Regions from separate parts of the Streptomyces sp. NPDC002926 genome, predicted to be linked through region 2. Evidence: predicted binding sites of a transcription regulator. Region 2 holds the regulator's gene; the other holds the start of a gene.

The links. Region 2 encodes HspR, which represses chaperone genes until heat shock. Its sites were predicted from a motif close to TTGAGNNNNNNNNNCTCAA; they were not measured.
Region 1: the regulator HspR is predicted to act here: its motif matches at 1,107-1,125, upstream of lon (endopeptidase La).

What each region holds. Positions count from the first base shown of each region.
Region 1 is NZ_JBSFUK010000004.1:147,466-150,872, reverse strand. Features, by position in the region: gene ACWDZ6_RS09790 (protealysin inhibitor emfourin) at 1-222, opposite strand, end outside; gene ACWDZ6_RS09785 (GNAT family N-acetyltransferase) at 323-967, opposite strand; gene lon (endopeptidase La) at 1,148-3,407, shown strand, end outside.
Region 2 is NZ_JBSFUK010000002.1:510,942-514,348, reverse strand. Features, by position in the region: gene ACWDZ6_RS05660 (Rieske (2Fe-2S) protein) at 1-262, opposite strand, end outside; gene ACWDZ6_RS05655 (helix-turn-helix transcriptional regulator) at 697-1,680, shown strand; gene ACWDZ6_RS05650 (heat shock protein transcriptional repressor HspR) at 1,860-2,321, opposite strand; gene dnaJ (molecular chaperone DnaJ) at 2,326-3,407, opposite strand, start outside.

The sequences.
Region 1 (3,407 bases), on a different contig from region 2:
TGGCCGCGCCGGAGCGGGATTCGCCGAGGCCGAGGCAGAGGCGGAGGCCGGGGTCGAGGCCGGGGTCGCGGTGGCGGCCGAGGCCGGCGGTGCGGGCGAGGTGCCCGCTGATTCCGCGGGGCTCGGCGACCCGGCGCCGCCGCCCCCCGCGCACCCCGCCGCCAGGACGGCCGCCAGCAGCACGCCCGCGGTACCGCACCGAGCCCGTGTGATCAGTCGCATGCGTCCACCTGTCGTCCGTACCGCACCAGTACGTGTCCGCAGTATCGCCTCCGGCACCCCGGCCGGTCAGGCGTACGGGCCGGCCGGTCGGGCGTACGCGTCAGGCGGACGGGTCGAAGTAGAGGCTGACCAGCGGGGCCTGCGTCCGCCAGCCCAGCGACTCGTACAGCGCCCGTCCGTCGCGCGTCGCGCCCAGCACGCCGATGCCGGCGCCCTGCTCGACCGCCGCGTTGTGGAGCGTGCGCATCACCAGGCTGCCGAGCCCGTTGCGCCGGTGCGCGGGTGAGGTCTCCACCTGGTCGGCGACGGCGGTTGCGCCGGTCGGCGCGATCTGGCCGCGGGCGGCGAACGAGCCGTCCGCCGCGACCACCAGGGCTCGGGTGACGCCGCCGCGGGACCACGTCCTGAGGGCGTAGCCGTCGGGCACGGCGGTCTCGGTACGGCGGAGCTCGGCCCACATCAGCCAGCCGGGGTCGTCGACCCGCCAGTCCGGTCCGGCCCAGGAAAGGACGGACGCGGGGTCGGCGAACACCTTGAGCCAGATGCTCGGGGCCGCGACCGTGTCGGCGATCTTGCGGACGGTCGCCTCGTCGTCGGCGGTCAGAACATGCCGCCTGGCGTGTTTGACCTGGCCCACGTCGATGCTGAACCCCCAGGGTTCGGCGACGGGATCCGCGGCGCCGCGCGAGGCGGCCCAACCGTGGACCCAGGCCCGGACGGTCTCGGCGGTGGACTCGAAGGGCATCCGTACTCCTCGGGCAGCAGTCGGGATCAGTAATAGGTGCTATTCGCATTCATCCATTACATCGCGACGGTCGCGACTCGGCGAGAGCTGATCGCTGACAGCGAACAGGCCCGAGGGAACATCTCCGGGGCTCCGTGCATTGAGTCCATAAAGCTCAACTTGACTGCCAAAGGGGAGATCATGGCCTCGACGTCCACACCGCTCACCTTGCCCGTGCTGCCGCTCGACGACGAGGTCGTGCTGCCCGGAATGGTGGTGCCGCTCGACCTGTCCGACAACGAAGTGCGTGCCGCGGTGGAGGCCGCCCAAGCTGCCGCCCGGTCCAGCGGTGCGAGCAAGCCGACCGTGCTTCTTGTTCCGCGCATCGACGGCTCCTATGCCGGCACCGGTGTGCTCGGGACCGTCGAGCAGGTCGGCAGACTCTCCGACGGCGACCCCGGCGCGCTCATCCGGGGCCGCGGCCGGGTGAAGATCGGCGCGGGCACCACAGGACCCGGCGCCGCGCTCTGGGTCGAGGGCGCCCGGATCGACGAGAGCGCGCCCGAACCCCTGCCGGGCTCGGTCGCCGACCTCGTCAAGGAGTACAAGGCGCTCGCCACCAGTTGGCTGAAGAAGCGCGGCGCATGGCAGGTCGTGGACCGGGTCCAGCAGATCGACGATGTCTCGCAGCTCGCCGACAACTCCGGCTACTCGCCGTTCCTCACCACCACTCAGAAGATCGAACTGCTCGAGACCGCCGACCCGGTGGCCCGGCTCCAGCTCGCCACCGAACAGCTGCGCGAACACCTCGCCGAGCAGGACGTCGCCGAGGCCATCGCCAAGGACGTCCAGGAGGGTGTCGACAAGCAGCAGCGCGAATTCCTGCTGCGCCGTCAGCTCGAGGCCGTACGCAAGGAGCTGCGCGAGCTCAACGGGGCCACCGACGCCGCGGACGAGTCCGACGACTACCGCACGCGCGTCGAGGCCGCCGATCTCCCCGAGAAGGTGCGGGAAGCCGCCCTCAAGGAGGTCGAGAAGCTGGAGCGCTCCAGCGATCAGAGCCCCGAGGGCTCCTGGATCCGCACCTGGCTCGACACCGTCCTGGAGCTGCCCTGGAACGAGCGGACCGATGACACTGCCGAGCACGACATCCAGGGCGCCAAGGCGATCCTGGACGCCGAGCACGCCGGTCTGCAGGACGTGAAGGAGCGGATCACCGAATACCTGGCGGTGCGCAAGCGGCGCGCCGACCGGGGGCTCGGTGTGGTCGGCGGCCGGCGCGGGGGCGCGGTGCTCGCGCTCGTCGGCCCGCCCGGCGTCGGCAAGACCTCACTCGGCGAGTCCGTGGCGCACGCCATGGGCCGGAAGTTCGTCCGGGTCGCGCTCGGCGGCGTACGGGACGAGGCGGAGATCCGCGGCCACCGGCGCACGTACGTCGGCGCGCTGCCCGGCCGTATCGTCCGCGCCATCAAGGAGGCCGGTTCGATGAATCCGGTCGTCCTGCTCGACGAGATCGACAAGGTCGGCTCCGACTTCCGCGGCGACCCGGCCGCGGCGCTGCTCGAAGTCCTGGACCCGGCGCAGAACCACACCTTCCGTGATCACTACCTGGAGGTCGAACTCGACCTGTCCGACGTGGTGTTCCTGGCCACGGCGAACGTCCTGGAAGCCATCCCGGAGGCGCTGCTCGACCGGATGGAGCTGGTCAGGCTCGACGGCTACACCGAGGACGAGAAGGTCGTCATCGCCAGGGACCACCTGCTGCCGCGCCAGCTGGAGCGGGCGGGGCTGGAGTCCGGCGAGGTGACCCTGGACGACTCGGCGCTGCGCAGGCTGGCCGGCGAGTACACCCGGGAAGCGGGCGTACGCAACCTGGAGCGTTCGGTGGCCAGGCTGCTGCGGAAGGTGGCGTCCCAGCACGAACTGGGCGAGCGGGAGCTGCCGTTCACGATCGGCGCGGAGCAGCTGCGCGGTCTGATCGGACGGCCGCACCATGTGCCCGAGTCCGCTCAGGACCCGGCCGAGCGCCGTACGGCGGTGCCCGGCGTGGCCACCGGCCTCGCGGTCACCGGCGCGGGCGGCGACGTCCTGTTCGTCGAGGCCTCGCTGGCCGACCCGGAGACGGGCGCGGCGGGACTGACCCTCACCGGCCAGCTCGGCGACGTGATGAAGGAGTCCGCGCAGATCGCATTGAGCTTCCTGCGCTCGCACGGCGCGGAACTGGAGCTTCCGGTGGCCGATCTCAAGGACCGGGGCGCGCATATCCACTTCCCGGCGGGCGCGGTCCCCAAGGACGGCCCGAGCGCGGGCATCACGATGACGACGGCGCTCGCGTCGCTGCTGTCCGGACGCCAGGTGCGTACGGATGTGGCGATGACCGGAGAGGTGTCGCTGACCGGACGGGTGCTGCCGATCGGCGGTCTGAAGCAGAAGCTGCTCGCCGCGCACCGGGCCGGTATCA
Region 2 (3,407 bases):
GATCGAGATTGACGAAAATCATGCCGTACCGGATGGCACAGCGGACGGGCTGTGGAGCTCCACGGGGCCTGCGAAGGCACCGATACGCGCGGACGTCCTCGTCCTCCTCGCGCGCCACGACTATCGGCTCTCCGAAGAGGGTGACCATCAACGAGTCGCCACGGTGGGGGATTGCCGTGACGAGGTCGATGAAATGCCACCCCGATCGGTAGGCCGTAGCCATTTCACGCCGGAAGACCCGGTCGTCCGGTGGAACGGTCATGCGTCCGTGCGGGCCGGAGCGACACCCCAGGAAGGCTCACCAGGAGTAACCGCGGCATCTGCCGGCGCCACACCCCAGGAAGGCTCACCAGGAGTACGCACCGCGTCTGCCGCGACGACACCCCAGGAGGGCTCACCGGGCGTTGCTGCCACAGCGTCCGCGGGAGCGAAGCCCCACGAAGGTTCGCCAGGGGCTGCCGTCACCGCGCCGGCGGGAGAGCTACCCCAGGAGGGCTCGCCGGAAGCCACCGCACCGAGCGCGGCCGCCGCTATGGCAAGAGCACAAAGAGCACGAAGCGTCCTAGACATGGGTGATCTCCACCTCTTTTGATCATTCCTCCTCCCCCGCGCATAAGACGATGTCTCACTCCGAACGCTTGCACCAGCGACGGCAGGCATCATGTTCCTGTAATGCAGGAGCCTGAGGGGGTGCATATGTCATCGAAGGAGGGCGAAACGGGACACCCTCACGCAGACGGCGAGCTGTGCGAAGCGGGGAAGGTTCTCTACATCACCGCTCTGCGGACCGGGCGAATAGCCCGGTCAGAGGCGGAACCCACACCCTGCCTCTTCGATCTCGCCCTGCTGCATCCGGATCCCGACGACGCTCAGTGGCTCCGTCCGGTTCCACCGACCACTGCGCTGACACAGCTGATACACCCCATCGAGCGGGAGATCCAAGAGCGCCGACGTCGAACTGTCGCTCTGACCGACGCACTTGAGCCATTCATGGCGTTCAGTGCTCAGAACTCCACCGTCCCACAAGGGATCACCGTCCTCGAGGGTCTCAACCGCATCAACACAACCCTTGACCAGGTCACCGCAGAGTGTTCGGAGGAGCTCCTCACGGTGCAGCCCGGCAGCGGGCGGCAGCCGCACATCCTGGAGAAGGCTCTGCGCCGCGTGGAGCCGCTGATCGACCGCGGCGTACGGATGCGGACGCTCTACCAGCACACGGCCCGCCACCACCCGGCCACACTCTCCTACATGGAGCAGGTCGGCCCGTCCGGCGTGGAGGTGCGCACGCTCGAGGAGATCATCGACCGGCTGATCATTGTCGACCGGAAAGTGGCGTTCATACCGGCAAGTAGCGACAGACTCTCGGCACTTGAGCTACGGCACAAGGGAATCGTCGAGTATCTCGTCGGCGTCTTCGAGCAGTTCTGGCTGCACGGCATCCCGTGGGAGGAGCAGGTCTCCTACGGCCCACCGCTGGACGGCATCACAGGCGTCCAGCGCTCGATCGCCAAGCTGCTGGTCGAGGGCCATGTGGACGAGGCCATCGCCCGGCGGCTCGGCATGAACGTCCGTACCTGCCGTGCCCATATCGCCAAGCTGGGCTCCGCGCTGGGCAGCGGCAGCCGGACCCAACTCGGCTATCTCATCGCGCAGTCGGGGATTCTGGAGCACGAGGGCTGAGGCCCGGGACAGCGGGGCGGCCGGCGGGACCGTTTGCATTGGGAACGCCGCAGCGAGAAGGGAACGTAAGAAGCTGGCGTCCCGTCACATGTTTCACACGGCTGAGGGGCCGGAGAGCGACTCGCTCTCCGGCCCCTCAGCCGCACAACTGCGGTTCTGCTCGGGACACGACTCCGGCGCTACTCGGGACGCTTGGGCCGCCAGACCACCAGCGCGCTCGCCTGCTGCACATCCTGGTACGGCACCAGATCGCGCCGGTAGGAGGCATGCACCTGCGCCTCGCGCTGCTGCATCGCCGCCGCCGCGCCGTCCACGGCCGCCGACAGCTCGACCACCCGCTGCTGGAGGGCCGCCACCTGGTTCTCCAGTTCGATGATGCGCTTGATCCCGGCCAGGTTGATGCCCTCGTTCTGCGACAACTGCTGGACGGTGCGCAGCAGTTCGATGTCGCGGGCGGAGTAGCGCCGGCCCCGGCCTGCCGTACGGTCCGGCGAGACCAGACCCAACCGGTCGTACTGCCGCAGGGTCTGCGGATGCAGACCCGAGAGCTGCGCCGCCACCGAGATCACGTACACCGGCGACTCGTCGGTCAGTTCGTAAGCCCTGCTGACAGCTGAATACTGTCGGCGACGTCCGTCCATTGCCTCATGCTCCCTTCGCGGCCTGGAACAGCTCGGCCCGCGGGTCCTCCTCCGCGGTGGCTTCGCGGTAGGCCTCCAGCGCTTCCCTCGCCTTGTCGCTCAGCTCCTGGGGGACCGCGACCTCGACGGTGACCAGCAGGTCGCCGCGGGTGCCGTCCTTGCGGACCGCACCCTTGCCGCGGGCACGCATCGTACGGCCGTTGGGCGTCCCGGCGGGCAGTTTCAGCGTGACCGGGGGACCGCCGAGGGTCGGCACCTTCACCTCGCCGCCGAGCGCCGCCTCCACGTAGCTGACGGGCACCGTGACCGTGAGGTTGTCGCCCTTTCGGCCGAAGACGGAGTGGGCACCGACATGTACGACGACATACAGGTCGCCGGCCGGGCCGCCTCGTTCGCCCGGTGCGCCCTTGCCGCGCAGCCGGATCCGCTGGCCGTCGGAGACGCCCGCGGGGATACGGACCTGCATGGTGCGCGAGGAGCGGGCGCGCCCGCTGCCCTTGCAGACGTCGCAGGGGTCCTGTGCGATCAGACCGCGGCCCTTGCAGTCCACGCACGGGTCGGTGAGCGAGAAGGAGCCGCTGCCGCCGCGCGAGACCTGGCCGGTGCCGACACAGGTCGGGCACACCCGAGGCGTACCGTTTCTGTCGCCGGTGCCCGAACACGCCTTGCACGCCGCCGAACTGGACATCCGCAGCGGGACCGTGGCCCCGTCCACCGCCTCGGTGAAGCTGAGCGTCACCTCGGACTCGATGTCCTGGCCACGGCGCGGCTGGGTACGCGTACCCGTGCCGGCGGCGCCACGGTTGAACAGGCCGCCGAACACATCGCCGAGACCGCCGCCGAAGCCTCCGGCGCCACTCTGCGTCCCGCCCTGGGCGCCTCCGAAGAGGTCGCCCAGGTCGAAGTTGAAAGTGCCGCCGGGGCCGCCGGGACCCGGCCGGAAGCCACCGTTGCCGAAGAGGGCGCGCGCCTCGTCGTACTCCTTGCGCCGCTTGGGATCGCCGAGGATGTCGTTGGCCTCGGAGATCTCCTTGAAGCGACCCTCGGCCTTGGCGTCGCCCTTGTTGGCGTCCGGGTGGAACTCGC